DNA from 2 places in the Shewanella sp. MSW genome. Region 1 is predicted to be linked to the other one. Evidence: riboswitches for the same ligand, from Rfam matches in the RefSeq annotation. Region 1 holds a riboswitch; the other holds the start of a gene.
The links. A riboswitch is a leader RNA that binds a small molecule or an ion and turns the genes downstream of it on or off. The one in region 1 is predicted to bind thiamine pyrophosphate.

Region 1 (8,115 bases):
CATCTTTGAAGCTACTCGCCATGGTCACGGGATCCAAGCTGGAGGCGATGGCAGTATTGACCAGCACGGCATCGGCGCCCAACTCCATCGCCCGCATCGCCTGAGACGGCGCGCCGATCCCGGCATCCACCACCACAGGTACATTGGCCTGCTCTATGATGATCTTCAAAAAGGGTTCTGTGGCCAGCCCCTGATTGGAACCTATGGGACTGCCAAGCGGCATCACGGCGGCGCAGCCTACCTCTTCGAGGCGCAAGCACAGCACGGGATCGGCATGCACATAAGGCAGAACAGTGAAGCCTTCGGCGCACAAGACTCGGGCCGCTTCCAGTGTTTCTACCGGATCCGGCAATAGATAACGGGGATCCGGGTGGATCTCCAGCTTCAATAGTTGGGTGCCCAGCATCTCCCGCGCCAGCTCGGCGGCAAAAATCGCCTCCCTGGCATTGCGGGCCCCGGCGGTATTGGGCAGCAGCTGCACGCCGCGCTCTTTGAGCGGTGCCAGCAATTCATCACTGCCCTGGTTAAAATCGAGCCGCTTCATCGCCACAGTAACCAACTCGGCGCCGCTGGCCACGAGCGAGCGTTGCATCAGTTCTGCCGAAGCAAACTTGCCGGTGCCGCCAAACAGCCTGGATTGAAACTCAAACTCGCCAATTTGCAACATATCAACCTCCGGCAACGGCGGAAAACAGCTCGAGGCTGTCTCCGTTTTGACATTCAAGCTCTGGCCACTGAGATCTGGGCACTACGGCGCCATTACGCACCAGCGCCACGCTGCCAGGCGCTATCTCACACCACTCGAGCAGCTGTAACAGCGTCATAGCTTCAGGCAACTCTTTGACTTGATTGTTTATCTTAATTTGCATCGCAATTCTCCTCACGGCTAAGCTCTGGGCGCCCTTTCATGAATTGGGCTTGTGTTTTATGTCCAGCCTGAGTGTGGGTTTGACAGCAAAGACATGCCGGGTCGGCACAAAGCGTGGCCTCACGCATGCTTAGAGTGCGGCAATCCAAGCTGATGAGCCGTCCCAGGGTGCTGCGCTCTCCAAGCAGAGTATTGATGGCTGCCAGCGACTGCATCGCCGCCAGGGTTTGCACCGCAGGACCCAACACCCCCATGTCGCGGCAGCGCCCCGAGCCAGTGCTATCCCGAGGGAACAGGCATTCATAACAGCCCGCCTCGGGGTTAAGCCAAGGGGCGGTATGACACAATAGGCCGGAATCGGCGCTGATCGCCGCCGCAATCAGCTCTTTGCCCAACTTCACACAGGCTTGGTTAAGGTTATGACGGCAAAGAAAATTGTCGCTGGCATCCAATACCAATGACGCCTCACTAATAAGCTCCGCGCTCTTGGGGCCAAATAGCTTGGGCTCAATCTCAATCAGGCAGTTTGGATAATCGCGCCCCAGCTTTTCCTTGGCCACGTCGACCTTCAAACGGCCGATATCCTGCTCGTTGTAGAGCAGTTGCCTCGGCAGATTACCCAACTCGACAATATCGGGATCGATTAGAATGAGACGCCCTACTCCGGCGGCGGCCAAAGAGCGCGCCAGATGATGACCAAGACCTCCGAGCCCCACTATGGCGACCGTCTTTACCTGTAAGGCGAGCTGCCCCGCTTCTGAGACTCTGGGCAGCAGCAACTGGCTACCGTAACGGATAAAGTCGCGATCGCTCAGCCCGGTACAGTCCTGACCCCCAGCACAGTCCTGAACCCCAGCACGGCCCAGAACTCCAGTACCATCCCGCTCAGCTGCACCTTCCTGAAGCCCGGCATTTTGTTGAGCATAGCTAATCCCGCTTGCAATCGTGGCTGCTCGCCCTAACCAGCTTTGTGTCAGGTGCCTGAAAGCCGTTACCGGTTCGGCGGCCTCGGTAATGGCCCGCACCACGGCGACATTGGCCACTCCGGTATGCTTGACGGCATCAAGGTTATGCTCGTCAATGCCGCCAATGGCGACCGTCGGCAGCAAGGAGCCGAAGGTTTCGCTATAGGCAGCAAGGCGCGTCAGTCCCTGGGGCAGAGACGGCATCACTTTGGTCTTGGTGGCAAAGATATGTCCGAGAGCCAGATAACTGGGCCTGTGGCGCAATGCAAGCAGCGCCTCGAAATAACCATGACTGGATAACCCCAGCGCCATACCCGCCCCTTGAATGGCCTCAAGGGATGCCTGGCTGAGATCCTCCTGGCCCAAATGCACACCAAAGGCGCCGTGGGCAATGGCCAGTTGCCAGTGATCATTGATAAATACCCGCGCCTGGTATTGGCGCCCGAGCGCGATGGCGCGAATGATCGCCTGCTCGGCGCTCGAACCTGGCTGTACTTCCTCCTTGAGCCGCAATTGAATAGTGCGGCAACCTGCCTTGAGTAAGGCTTCCAGCAATTCGACATCGGCCACGACCGGGTAGATACCCAAATTATGGGGCAGTGTTTTAAAGCCTTCAGCACTAACGCCTTTAGCACTAACAGCATCAGCAGAGGTTGGCGCTGCAAGCCAGGGGGCGCCGAGCACTTGGGCTGGGTTGGCCCAGGGATAATCCTCCAGCGGCCAGATGACAGGCATAAGCTCGGCGGCCAGACAAGCCCCGGGTCGACCTAAGGGCCCGGGACCAGTGCCTACCCGATAACTCTGCGCCAAAGCGCCATTGATATAGGCCTTGGCCAGAATTAGGGCATCGGGCAAGATCCAGTCGTGGGCCAAAAATGCCGCTATGGCACTGGATAGCGTGCAACCGCTGCCATGGTTGTTGCTGGATGCTTGCCTTGGGCTCGCCAACACAAACCCCTGCCGTTGATGCAACCCTGAGCTGTGAGGCAAGTCTTTAAAAAGCAATAAGTCTTCTGCCAGACCGCGCGCGATCCCCGCCTCGAAATCCCCGCCCTTGGCCAAGAGATGGCAAGGCAGTTCGTTTGCCAGGCAAGTTGCCGCATCTTGCCAGGAAGGAAAGTCATGAATATCGCTGCGACTCAGCAACGCCAGCTCGTGAATATTGGGGGTCAGCGCAGTGGCGAGCACCGCCAGCGGCCGGTAATCGAGCCGCGCTGCGCCCGTTGCAGTACTCTTAGAGAGTGCATCGCCGCAACTGGCCACCATGACAGGGTCGACCACCAAAGGAACATCAGGCAGGTGCCGAGCCAACCAGTCACAAAGCAGCTGCAGCTGCGCTTGATTGGCAAGCAAGCCGATTTTTATCGCCTTGGGCGGTAAGTCTCCGAGCAGAGCATTGAGCTGCGCCAGCAACATCTCCTCGCTCACCGCCTCGGTTAGCGTCACTGCCACACTGCTTTGGGCGGTCAAAGTGGTGATGACAGAGCAGCCATGGCAGCCAAGATTACTCAAGGTGGCAAGATCGGCCTGGATACCGGCGCCGCCGCCACTGTCTGAGCCGGCTATGCTCCAGACTATCGGCCTTTTATCAGCCGCCATTTCAGGCTTCCTCTTCATAGCGTGTAGCCTCTGGCTTGGACTTGGACTTAGGCTTTGGATTGGGATTGGACTCGGACTTTTCGCCTGCTGTTGCCGGTTGATACAGGGCGCTGCCAGCGGCCTTGAACTGCGCAGACATCCGCGCCATCCCCGCCTCGGCATCCAGTACTTCCAGCGGCTGTGCCATCAGTTCTTCTGCCTGCACTGGCTCGGTTTGGCGCTCTGCCGCGTCTGGCCCTGACGAATCCCCCGAAGCTAGCTGAGATGCAGACAAGGATGCAGCCAGAGACGCTGCATAGTCGCGTACATCCTGGGTGATTTTCATCGAGCAGAACTTGGGGCCGCACATGGAGCAAAAATGCGCCACCTTGGCAGACTCCTGAGGCAGGGATTCATCGTGGAACGCCCGGGCGGTATCGGGATCCAACCCCAGGTTGTATTGATCTTCCCAGCGAAACTCGAATCTGGCCTTGGACAACGCATTGTCGCGCAGCTGGGCGCCTGGATGTCCTTTGGCGACATCGGCGGCATGCGCCGCAATTTTGTATGCAATAAGCCCTTGTTTAACGTCTTCCTTGTTAGGCAAGCCCAGATGCTCCTTGGGGGTCACATAACAGAGCATGGCACAGCCGTACCAGGCAATCATCGCCGCGCCTATGCCAGAGGTGAAATGATCATAGCCGGGCGCAATATCCGTGGTCTGGGGCCCCAAGGTGTAGAAAGGCGCCTCATCACAGTACTCAAGCTGCTTGTCCATATTCTCCTTGATCAGCTGCATAGGAATATGGCCCGGCCCTTCGATTATGGTCTGCACATCGTATTCCCAGGCGATTTTCACCAGCTCACCCAAGGTTTCCAGCTCGGCAAATTGAGCCTCGTCGTTGGCATCGGCAATCGAGCCGGGGCGCATGCCGTCACCGAGCGACAGTGACACATCATAGGCGGCGCAAAGCTCACAGATGTCGCGGAAATGGCTGTAGAGGAAGTTTTCCTTATGATGGCTCAGGCACCACTTGGCCATAATGGAGCCGCCGCGGGATACCATGCCGGTCACCCGATTGGCCGTCATGGGCACATAGCGCAGCAAGACCCCGGCATGAATGGTGAAGTAATCCACTCCTTGTTCGGCCTGCTCTATCAGGGTGTCGCGAAACACTTCCCAACTGAGATCTTCGGCAATGCCGTTGACCTTTTCCAGCGCCTGATAGATGGGCACGGTACCTATGGGCACCGGCGAGTTACGCACTATCCATTCGCGGGTTTCGTGGATATAACGGCCGGTGGACAGATCCATCACCGTATCGGCACCCCAACGGGTGGCCCACACCAGTTTTTCCACCTCTTCCTCGATGGAAGAGGTCACCGCCGAATTGCCGATATTGGCGTTAACCTTCACCAAAAAGTTACGGCCGATAATCATAGGCTCGGCTTCCGGATGGTTGATGTTGGCGGGAATAATGGCGCGGCCACGGGCCACTTCGCTGCGAACGAACTCAGGGGTTATCGGCGTGGCAACTATAGCGCCAAAGGCTTCTCCTTTGGCCTTGCGGGCCAGTTGCGGATCTTTGGCAAGCGCTTCATTGGCCCGGGCCATATTCTCACGAATGGCGATATATTCCATTTCAGGAGTGATAATGCCGGCGCGGGCGTAATGCAATTGGGTCACCCGCTTACCCGGCTTGGCCCGGCGCGGTTTGGGCAAAGCGTCGAATCTCAAATGATCCAGCCCTTCATCCGCCAGTCGCTGCTGGGTAAAACTGGAACTGACCTCGGTCAGCTCTTGCGTATCATCACGCTCTAAGATCCAGCCCTGGCGCAGTTTATCCAGGCCCTGGCGCACATTGATAGCCGCGTTGGGATCTGAATAAGGGCCGGCACAATCATAAACACGTACAACGGGATTGGGTTCAAATTGCTCACTGCCATCTTGGGTTGGTATTCGGGTGTCTGTCTGCCTGATTTGGCGCATGGCAACCTGAATATCGGCCCGGGAGCCCTGAACAAACAGCTTCTGTGAATTGGGATGCTGCAAGGGTTTAAGGTTATCGATAAAAGCCTGGGCGGCCTCACGGGTTTGACGACGATTGGATTGACGATTTGACATAAGCAAGCTCACTCTTTTGGAAAATGAAATTGCTTGTCAGGAGAGTTGAATAATAAGCGGCGCAAGCTGACTGGTTAAACTCCTTGATTTGGAGTCCTCCTCCGGCGGTGTTGGCAGACTGACCTCGTGGTTTCAGGTCAGTTCAATGTCCGCTGGAGAAGCCAGATATCGCCTCGGCTCTTTAAAGCCTTTGGCATAGATTTTTGCTCGCAGTGGCTGCGGTAATGCTGCAGCTGAATGCTTGTTTCCTTCGCAGGTGCTAGCCTGATCAGGTTCAACGGATCCCGAATAAACGGTCTCAGCCCAGAGGGCACTCCGACAAGATTGCTGCCGAGTATAAGCACAAGCCGAAGCAGGAAACAAGCCCAATAGCAAAACGCACCGCAGTGTTGAATCCATTAAAATCACAACTTAAGCATTTGAATTAAATTAAAATATTCTCATAAATTGAAAATAATCTTATTTCAAATCAAATAAATTGATTGCAAAACTCACTTACCAAGCCGCTTTAGACGGCTGGCCACCGCCTCCTTGAGCGCTTTTTCCATCTCTGTCTGACCGCACTTAAATGGAAACCCCAAGTTTTCGGCGTAGGGATTGAGCGGAGTCGGCACCTTGACGACCCGATAGCAGGTATCACCATCCTTGACGATACGGTTAGGGTCGAGCGGCAGATCCAGACTGGCCACTTTATTGAAATCATCGGCGTCATTGACCCAAAGCACCTCCATCTCCCCATCCATTTCACTGAGGCTCTTGCGTCCCGTAGCCTTATCCGCATATTGCTGTGATAGCTGCTGCAGCGCCTGCTGTTGAGAGTGTTGCAATACTTTTCGGGCAGACTTTAATGCGTTTGAACTGAAGTCCAGCTGAGCTTGCTCTGCCGGCTGCGATTTAAAGTCATTTGCTCGCTCTGGCGCAGGTACGGCTGCATTTTTCGTTTCTTCAATAACGCTACCAATAGGTTTAACGCTTTGAGCCCGAATCTTGGGGACGCTTTGCTCTTTCTGGTCTTGAACAGCCACTTGTTCAGTCTCTTGCTCTGACTCTTCGGCAGCTTGTTTTTGTTGCTCAGTGTTTTGTGGCTCGGTTTTTTGTGGCTCAGTGCTGTTGCTTGAGTCAGCTTTTTTAACCTCTATCGCTTCCTTGGGCTGGGTTATTGCTTCTTCGGCCAAGGCTTCCGGCACTGGCGTTAACGGTTTTGGGCTGGGCTGACTGAAATAAAGATAGGATTGCAACGCCTTGGGTTTGGCAGGCTCTGTCACCACTCTTTGCCATTCGGCTTGCTGCCAAAACCAGGATAACCCCAGCAATAGCACTAAGTGCGCGGCTCCCGCCACGGTCCAACTACTGAAGGCGTTGCCCTTTGCCTCAGCATCCCCCTGCTCTGCTTTTTTAGCCATGCCAACTTGCGCCAGGCATTGGGGTTGAACCCCAAGCTGTTGACTAAAAAGCGATTGGTCAAAGAAAGGGTCAATCGAATGTATTTGAAAATGGCTTGGTTGGCAGGAACCTGTGTTAAGGATTTCATCCAGATCAAGCTCAAAGGCAGCATCCCTACCCGGAATGCTGAAGCTCAAGCTTGCCATTGTCGCCGGGCTTTCGTCTCGGCTGGCAATCAATTTATCTGAATGTGGAGGCATAAGCCGCTGATTTATCTTTCACCAAATGTAAACTCAGTGTTAGAGAAAACCCTCGGTAAAAAGTTCATTCCCTTGTTTGAAAAGCAATTTACGCTACAAACTCAAATCGATGGCTTCAAACAAAACAGGTAAAACCTTTGTCGAATAAGGCTGACGGGATCCTCTGAACAAAATAACTGTAAAAAGCGACTTGGAAGCCGAGCAACGAGTTGTTAAGGTGCAGCATTAGACGTTTGCAAAAAATGCAGATGATACGGTTTAAAGAACAAATCAATCTCAGCGAACAGCTGTACACTTTTATCTAGCCAGAGTGCCATAGCGCTGTTAGACTCACTTTCAATGAGGTCGAACCAGAGAGTCAATCATGCCCAACAGCAAAGTCCCAGCAGCCGAAGCCCAGTTCAATGGCCAGTTTTCCGCTGGATACAGTCTGAATGAAGAGATAGCCAATGCCGTCAGCCATGGTTTGGGGGTGATTGCCGGCATTCTGGGATTAGTGCTGATGTTACTCAAGGGCTGGCATTCGCTGGATGCCATTCAGTTAACAGGTGTAACCATCTATGGCAGCAGTATTATCCTGCTGTTTCTCTGCTCGACCCTGTATCACAGCATTCCTCAGCCAGTGTGGAAGCGGCGCCTCAAGATGCTGGATCACTGCGCCATCTATCTGTTAATCGCCGGAACCTATACCCCGCTGATGTTAATTACTTTGGCCGATGCCCAGGAAGAATGGGTGCTGATAGCCATCTGGTTATTGGCACTGGGGGGAATAGTGTTCAAGAGCTGCTTTATTCACAGATTCAAGGCGCTGAGCCTGGTGCTATATCTGGCCATGGGTTGGCTCTGCGTCGCCGTGTTGCCTGAGCTTATCGATAACCTGTCAACTGCCGGGTTCAACTTGCTGTTGGCCGGGGGGCTGAGCTACAGCTTGGGGGT
Region 2 (8,115 bases), on a different contig from region 1:
TTTGAAAAATGCCGCATAGGTTTGAATGATGGCTTGCATGAAAACCTCCTTATTCGGGGGAGTATTCCTGTCATGTTGCAGTTGACCCGACAATAAACGATTTTATTTCAGTCTTTACTTTAGGAAGCTGCAAACAAGTCCCATGCCTGCTCTGCGTCCGCTTACGGGCCTGGATGCAAGGCGTGGTTCGCGGGCAAATGCCCCTTCTACAGACCAAAGACTCGCTTTACGACCCCATAAGCTCAGGGCTATGTCTGCCTCATAAGCTCAGGGCTGTGCCTGACTCAGTTCATCCAGATCGTCAATCAAGTTGCCCAGCTTACGCTTGAAGTGTTTTTGCTGGCGCTCACTCAGGCTCTGGTGCAATTGCAATAACAGCATGCCGAAGTTTTCCGTGTTCTGCGCCAATTTCTGCTTGTGCACATCTGACTTGAGCTCATCGGGCGTTGTTATCAGCAGCCGTAAGCGCTGTGCCAACAAGTCAGAATCACTGCGTTGCAGCAAGGCTTGTTTGAACTGCCGGAGCCACTCGTGACGATACTCGAGCCACATATCCAGGGTCGCCAGTCGGCGGCTGTTGTGCTCATGGATCAGGGCCTTTTGCTGCTCACTCAAACGCCCCAGCCAATCGGCAAACAGCTCCTCCAGCCGTTCATCCGCATCTTCAATCAGTTGTTCCTGGTTCTTGTCCTTGTATTCATCCACCAGCTCCTGCTCATCGGCCTCCAGTTTGGCAATCACCTGGGCGACCTGTTGGTCACTCAAAGAAGCGATAAGGGGCAAAAGATCGTCAAACACCTGGGCAAACAGCCGAAACCAGTGATCTCTTGCCGTATCCACATGACGACGCCAACTCTGTGGCGTTAAAGTGCCATCGGCAAGCTCGGTTTGCAGCGTTTTTAACTGGGCACTGTATCTGGGTAGCTCCTGGCGGCGATGCCAGGCGAGAAAAGGGTCGAGAATGGCGTCAAACGCCTGCTCCTGTTGCCGGTCGAGAGTGACATAATCTTCCAGCTGCCACTCTATGGCCCAATCGAGGAAATAATAGCTGACCTTGGTGGAGCAGGCACTGAGCGCAATAAGCAGCGCCAGGGCAATAACAATGCGTTTCATCCATTAAATACTTTAAGTTGGCTAAGGCCAGGCGACCGCTTCCCTGCCTGACTCATTGATGCTTTACAAGATGCCAGAAGTCATCAAACCAGTCGAGATAAGACTGCTGCTGATTGTCCCAGGCCATCTGCAAGGCCCAGCAGCAGGCAAACAGCCAGTAGACATCGACGGCTGCAGCCACGGCCAGGTGGGCATCGTCGGTTAAATGCGGATGCTGCTCAAGATAGTGATAGATGAGCCACTGCTGCCCCTCGGCGCTCAGTTGATGGGATGACAGCACCCCGGCCAACTCAAACAGCGGGTGGGAAGCGCAGGCATATTCAAAATCGACGCACTTGAGTCCATCCTCGGCCAGCAGCAAATTATGAGGATTGAGATCCCTGTGACAATACTGCGGCCTCAGCAGACAGGCCTCCAGCCGAGTGTTGCACTGCTCGAATAACCCTTGGGCCGAATGAAGTTGCATGAGCCGTTGTTGCCAGCTTGAAGGCTGCCCCCGGCTCAGTGCCATGTCATCGAGCCGCTCCAGATAGATGCGCCACTGCTCGGCAACACTGATTTCGAGCTTGGGGGCCGGCAATGCCCTCAGCCCCAGCAGCAACTCCAGCAGTAAGGCCTGAGGTGATTTGCCTTGCCTGGCTCCCAATACAGCGCCTGAGCCAACTTCATGTTTAGGCTCATGTCTAGGCTCATGTTTAGAATCATGTTTAGGCTCATGTTTGCGCTCAGGCAGGTCAGAGAAGCTGTTGCGATTAACAAAGGCATTATGAGCCGCGCTTGCGATCTCGGCCGCGCCTTTGGATGCGAGTAACTGCTGCCAGTTGGCTTGCGGCGCTTGTTCGATAAAGCGGCTCAGATATAACCCCTTGTCAGCGCTGACCCAAATCAGCCCTGGTGCCAAATTCGCCTTCTCGGCAACCCGCCAACATGCCAGTTCGTTGTTTCTGTCGCAGATACGGTCTGAGCCCGGGGAATTGACTCTCAGCACCATTGACTCGCTACCGGCTTGCAAGAGCCAGTTTTGGTTGCTTAGCCCAAGGGGGAGCGGCTTGGCCCCCTCAAGCGGCCACAACTGTAGCCGCTTGAGGGCGGCGTTGAGCTCGCAGCTCAAACCTTCACCCAGACTGGCCTCAAGTTCTGTCAGCGGTTTGCCTTTCATGCCGCGCCGCTTTCAAGCTGTGAGGAGTCGCGACCGCGGGATTCCTGGGCTCTGGCGCGCCAGATAAAGTATCCGGCTACCGCCATCCCCACGTAGAGCACAAACAAGAGTGAGGTCAACATCAAGCCCTTGCTTAAATAGAGATAGATGGACACCAGATCGATAACCACCCAATAGAGCCAGTTTTCCAGCACTTTGCGCGCCACCAGAAAAGTCGTCATCACAGCAAAACAGCTGGTTGCCGCATCCAGGTAGGGGAAGGCTGCCTGAGTGAAAGTCGCCATCATATGACCGACAAACAGAGACACCAACCCAGTCAACAGAATCAGCACCAGGTGCCGCTGCCAGGGCCAGGAGGTCACGGCCACTCCTTGATGGTTTTCCCCACCCCGGCGCCAGAGCCAGTATCCGTACAGCGCCATCGCCATGTAATAGACGTTGAGCACTGACTCCATCAGCAGCGCGACTTTCCAGAACAGCACAGTGTAGATGGCGGTGCTGGCAAAGGCTGCCGCCCAACACCAGATATTGGCTTTCATGGCCAGCAGCAGATAGGCCAAGGCCAATACCACGGCTACCGCTTCCCAGGCGCCCATCCCCTGGGCCTGAGAGCCGGCCTCGGCGAGCCAGTGCCAGAATTCACTCATGGGTTATTCCCTGTGGCCCAAGTTCAGCTCACCGCCGATAAATTTACAGACAAACACCGCCTTGCCAAATTTCTCGTGCGCTGCCTGCATCTCAGTGGCCAGCATGGTCATCACCTCGGCATAATCTCCGCACACCTGAGTCGCCATGGCATTGGTGGTTCTCTCAATGTTGGCATAACTGTCCAGGCGCTTGATAAACCATTGAATAGGTTCCAGATACTCATCGTGGAGCGGATACATGCTGATTTCGGCAGTTAACTTCATTTTACATCTCCTGTAATGAACCGGGGCGCTGCAACACGCCCCGGCCGACAACGGCTTATGCCATCAGATAAATTTGACGTTGAAGGTCACACCAATCTGGCGTGGGTCCCCGTAGCGGATATATTGCTTCTCGGCCCAGTTTTGATCCGGCTCATTGCCGAAGTAGAAACCGCGCACGCCGTATTTTTCATCGAACAGGTTGCGGCCCCAGAGGTAAACCGACCACTTGTCGGCCTCATAGCCCAGCTTGGCGTTGACCACTTGATAGTCTTCAGAGCGAGAGTCATTGCTGTCTGAGTAGTAGAACGCACTCTTGCCACTGCTGTTGAGGTTGGCAAACCAGCCCATGTCATTGCGCCAGGTCATGCCGAGACTATAGGTCCATCTCGGCGAGTGGGCCAGTTCCCGGCCGCTGAGATCCACAGGGTTGCCATATTTATCCTGATACAGGTAATCACCGTATTCTGTCTGCAGATACCCAAGGCTGGTGTAGAACTGCAGTGAATCTGTGGGATACCAGTTGGCTTCCAGCTCGGCGCCATAGTTATTGGAGCTGCCGGCGTTTTCGGTGAACAGAATAAAGCGCTGGGGATCGACAGGATCCTGCAGCGAGGCCGCTACCTGCTGATCTTCCCTGTCCATAAAGAACAGTGCCAGACGGGTATCCAGCAAGCCATCGGCCCAGCTGGATTTCAGCCCCAGTTCATAGTTGTAGAGGATTTCGGTATCGAACTCTTTCTTGTCGGCCAGCTCCTGGGGCAGCGTCATATTAAAACCACCGGCCTTGTAGCCTCTGGCTATCCGAACATAGGCTTCATGGTGTTCAGCCAGCGCCTTGGATAGGGCGATATGGCCGCCCCACATGTTTTCCGATGGGCTAAAGGCATCACCATTGCTGTCGCTGTAGTCACTCTCACGTCGCTCGATACGAGCACCGATAGACAGGCTGTAGCCCGCCCCCAGATCTGAGTCCAACTGGGCAAACACCGCATAGTTACTGGCGCTGTAGCGGGAAGTCAGCACTTCATCCGGCCCGCCGTTGTATTCAGAGTAGAGATCATTGTCCTCATCGAGATCCATAAAATAGAGCCCGGCCAGCCAGTCGGTGCTGCCGCCGAAAATCCGCCCGGCCTCGTTGGAACTGAATCTGAACTCCTGTGACAGAGTGCGCCGCTCGCCACGCTTATCCCAGGTGTAATCGTACTCACAGGGTGCGCCGCCGCACTCTTTTCCGGCCCAGTAATCCGGGTTGGCCCAGTCACCGTCGTAACCGTGGTGATGATCTGTGGCGGCATAGCTTGACAGGGACACCAGCTCAAAAGCCTCAAAGCCGGTATAACTCAGCTTGAGGCTGGAACCCGTGGTGCGCTGTTTGTCGACGCCCGGCGCATCGGTAATGGTATCGAAGCCGTTATTGTCCAGAGTCCAGGCATCATAACCATTGTCAAAATCGGCGTGCAGTAGAGTGAAGTCTGCCTGCAACTTGTCGGTGGCGTACCAGCGCAGCTTGATACGGCCGCTGAATTCATCACGCTCATTGGTATCGTCACGGCCCAGATACAGGTTGTCGCGATAACCGTTCTGCTTGTGTTGCTGCAGCGCCACACGATAGAGCAGCTTGCCGGAATCTGTCACTGGGCCGGAACTGAAGCCGCTGAAGGTTTGCAGATTATCATTACCGAGCGAGACTTCGGCGCCGTGCTCGAATACGTCTGTGGGATCATTGCTCTTGAGATAGATAAGACCGGCCAGGGCATTGGCGCCATAGCGGGTGCCCTGAGGGCCGCGCAGCACTTCAAACTGCTGCAGATCGTACAGGCTGGAAACGCTGCCCAGCCCGGAGAGATCGATATCATCGATAATAAAGCCCACAGAGGAGTTGGGCGCTCCCTGGTATTGCTCCTGCTCACCGACCCCGCGGATCTGGAAGTATCTTGGCCGGGAGCTGGCACCTGACCAGTTGAAGTTGGCTACGTTACCCAGCATATCTTCGAAATGCTCGGCGCCTTGATCTTCAATGCGCTGCTCGTCGATAACAGTCACGCTGGAGGGCATCTTCTCCAGCGTCAGGCCACGAAAGTCGCCGCTGACGACTATCACTTCCATGGCTTGTTGCTCATCTTGCTTTTCAACGCCGGGATTATCGGCGGCATGAACGGGTGCCCACAGCAGCATCTGAATGGTACTGGCGAGCAGAGTAGGTACGGTAAACTTGGACATAGGACCTCAAATATTCACAGTTTGAGATCCGGCAATAAGAAAGCGAGTTGAAAGTGCACGAATTGTGGCCCATTCCTACGCCGGTACTAGCCGGATCAGGTTCTAAGGGTTCGTCATACGACATCTCAGTCAACCGCAATGCGGTAAACACCCCTTGGCGAGGGCCAGTATACACGAGTTACCAACAAAAGTGAGCCAGGTTGCCAAATTGTATCTGGGGGGATAAAAAACCGCCCACTCCATTAGTCCCATTCGTTGAGCATCAACTGGAATAATGGTTCGGGCGGCAGTGGTGCCGAGGTTGCAACTTTTAGTTTGAAAAGGCCTCGCGCACATAGATCTCAAAACGACTGGCAGTCGGATTCGGCGCCACGGCGCTCACCTGCAACTGCTGTTTGCCATGTAGTTTGACCGACTTCCAGGACACACCTTCATCATCCAGGGTATAACCGCTGGCGTCATACCAGGTGAATTTGTACTGAACACGCATATCGGTAGCGACTTTGCTGCTGATGGTGGCAGTACCTCTGAGCAAACCGCCCTCACCTCTGGCCATAAGATCACCCACACTCACCGAGCGGGCAAAGCTGCTGTTGTCGATGCGACTTTCACCGGTCGAGCTGGCATACACCCCGGCCGTATGGTTGGCGCAGCCTGCCAGAGCCAGCAGGGTTGCTGCTATTACCAAGACTTTTTTCATCTGCCAATCCCTTATTCTCAATCAATCAAAAAGTGTGCCCGGGCGGTTGCAATCAGCTGCTTGCGGTTGGTCTGCCAGCAGTCGATATTGACATTGGCCACTCGCCGTCCCTGACGGGTTATTCGGCACTCGGCGAAACTATCCTTATGATAACCGGCACGTAAGTAGTCGATGGAAAAATCAACCACCTTAGGCACCTTACTGGTTTGCATAAACACCATAAGCTGGATGATGGCCGACATCTCCATAAACCCGGCTATCACGCCGCCATGAATGGCCGGCAGTACCGGGTTACCTATGTTGTCATCTTTGGCCGGCAAGCGAAATACCAGCTCATCGCCAAACCGTTCTACCAACATGCCAATAAAGCGGGCGTAGGGAACATGCTCAAGTAAATGACTGAAATCATTGGTTTCTGTCACTTTGGCAACTATGCTTTTTACATCCAGGGATGCCTTGGGATCTGTCATTTCGTCTCCTCACCCATCAGTGCCTTACGGAAAGTGTCCCCAATCATTTCAGGGCTTATCCGCATAAAGGAGCCAACCGCATGGGCGATGGGGTCGTCTATGCTGTCCTGATAGGCGATGGCCCGGGTAAACGCGACGCTGGATGACAACTTATAACACTCGGCAAAACCATACACCGGCTTGTGGGGCTCGGCGGGCTTCATATAGTCGACCCGCAGATCCAGAGTCGGCGAGATCTCCAGCGAACCGTATTTGTCCTTGATGGCACAAACCACGGCGCAACCACTGGCAGTATCCATCAAAGTGGTGATAACCCCACCATGGATAACTCCGGTTTCAGGGTAACCCACCAGCTCAGTGCTGTAAGGCAACTCTATCAGTACATGGTGTTCACTGCCCTCATGCACCTTGAGCCCGAGGCGACGGCACTGGGCCAACTGGTTGACAAAACGGCTCGCCAGGGTCGTCAGCGGGAAAAACTCCGGATTGACTTTCATGACGCTGAACTCACCATAGGCCCCAAGGCTTTACCGCCAAGCAGATGCATGTGGATGTGGAACACTTCCTGGCCGCCATGCTCATTACAGTTAATGATTAAACGATAGCCGTCCTTCGCGATCCCGGCTTCGGCGGCCAGCTTGGCCGCCACTGTCACCATACGGCCTATGGCCTGCTCGTCGGAAGCCTTGGCGTCATTGACTGTGGGGATCAGATGATTGGGCACTATCAGCACATGGGTGGGAGCCTTGGGATTGATATCCCGAAAGGCAGTCACCAACTCGTCCTGATACAGTATGTCCGTGGGTATTTCACGGCGAATAATTTTGCTGAATATGGTTTCTTCGGCCATTTTGCCACTCTCCGGTGTATCGGTTCAGACTCGGCCCAAGGGCCAAATCACTGTGTTCTTGGCAGTATAATACCATTCGGCCCAGAGATGTAATCGGCCGCGGCGATTTGCCCCCCAAGCCTGTTAAAACTCGGCAAGTAATTGCCGCGGCCTGGCTTTTTTGGCAGCATTGTCGCCATGCTCAGCCGGAGATGAACCAATTTGGCTCCCGGCACTCGCCAACGATTCATACGGATATCAGATGATCAGTTATCAGATTTGCCCCATAGATCCACACGCTCACCTGTTCGAGGTCAAAATCACCATTCAGGCACCGGCCCCGAGACAGGAACTTTGGTTGCCATCCTGGATCCCAGGCAGCTACATGGTTCGCGATTTTTGTCGCAATATCATAGATATTCAAGCCTTTGATGAGCTGGAGCGTCCACTCAGCATTACTCAGCTCGACAAGCAGCGCTGGCAGATAAATTCCAATGCCGAATCACTGCAACTGCGCTACTCGGTTTATGCCTGGGATATGTCGGTGCGCAGCGCCCACCTGGATCAGACCCACGGCTTTTTCAACGGCAGCAGCGTCTTTCTTGCGGTGGCCGGCAAAGAGCTTGAGCCGCTGGAGCTGGAAATTCTGCCTCCCAAAGAGGAAGCCAACTGGCAACTGGCAACAACCCTGAGTCGAATCGAAGGTGAAGAGT

Region 2: it holds a riboswitch for thiamine pyrophosphate, as region 1 does, so the genes downstream of both, AYI96_RS15375 (TonB-dependent receptor) here and thiC (phosphomethylpyrimidine synthase ThiC) in region 1, are expected to answer to the same signal.

The regions. Positions count from the first base shown of each region.
Region 1 is NZ_LVDR01000007.1:190,839-198,953, forward strand. Features, by position in the region: gene AYI96_RS09870 (thiazole synthase) at 1-667, opposite strand, end outside; gene thiS (sulfur carrier protein ThiS) at 669-869, opposite strand; gene thiE (thiamine phosphate synthase) at 859-3,432, opposite strand; gene thiC (phosphomethylpyrimidine synthase ThiC) at 3,434-5,536, opposite strand; TPP riboswitch at 5,765-5,864, opposite strand; gene AYI96_RS09890 (hypothetical protein) at 6,028-6,939, opposite strand; gene trhA (PAQR family membrane homeostasis protein TrhA) at 7,544-8,115, shown strand, end outside.
Region 2 is NZ_LVDR01000015.1:20,484-28,598, forward strand. Features, by position in the region: gene AYI96_RS15350 (DoxX family protein) at 1-39, opposite strand, end outside; gene AYI96_RS15355 (DUF6279 family lipoprotein) at 268-1,113, opposite strand; gene AYI96_RS15360 (phosphotransferase) at 1,166-2,272, opposite strand; gene pnuC (nicotinamide riboside transporter PnuC) at 2,269-2,919, opposite strand; gene AYI96_RS15370 (hypothetical protein) at 2,923-3,183, opposite strand; gene AYI96_RS15375 (TonB-dependent receptor) at 3,247-5,403, opposite strand; TPP riboswitch at 5,459-5,568, opposite strand; gene AYI96_RS15380 (YcfL family protein) at 5,714-6,103, opposite strand; gene AYI96_RS15385 (PaaI family thioesterase) at 6,121-6,573, opposite strand; gene AYI96_RS15390 (PaaI family thioesterase) at 6,570-7,070, opposite strand; gene hinT (purine nucleoside phosphoramidase) at 7,067-7,423, opposite strand; gene AYI96_RS15400 (M61 family metallopeptidase) at 7,665-8,115, shown strand, end outside.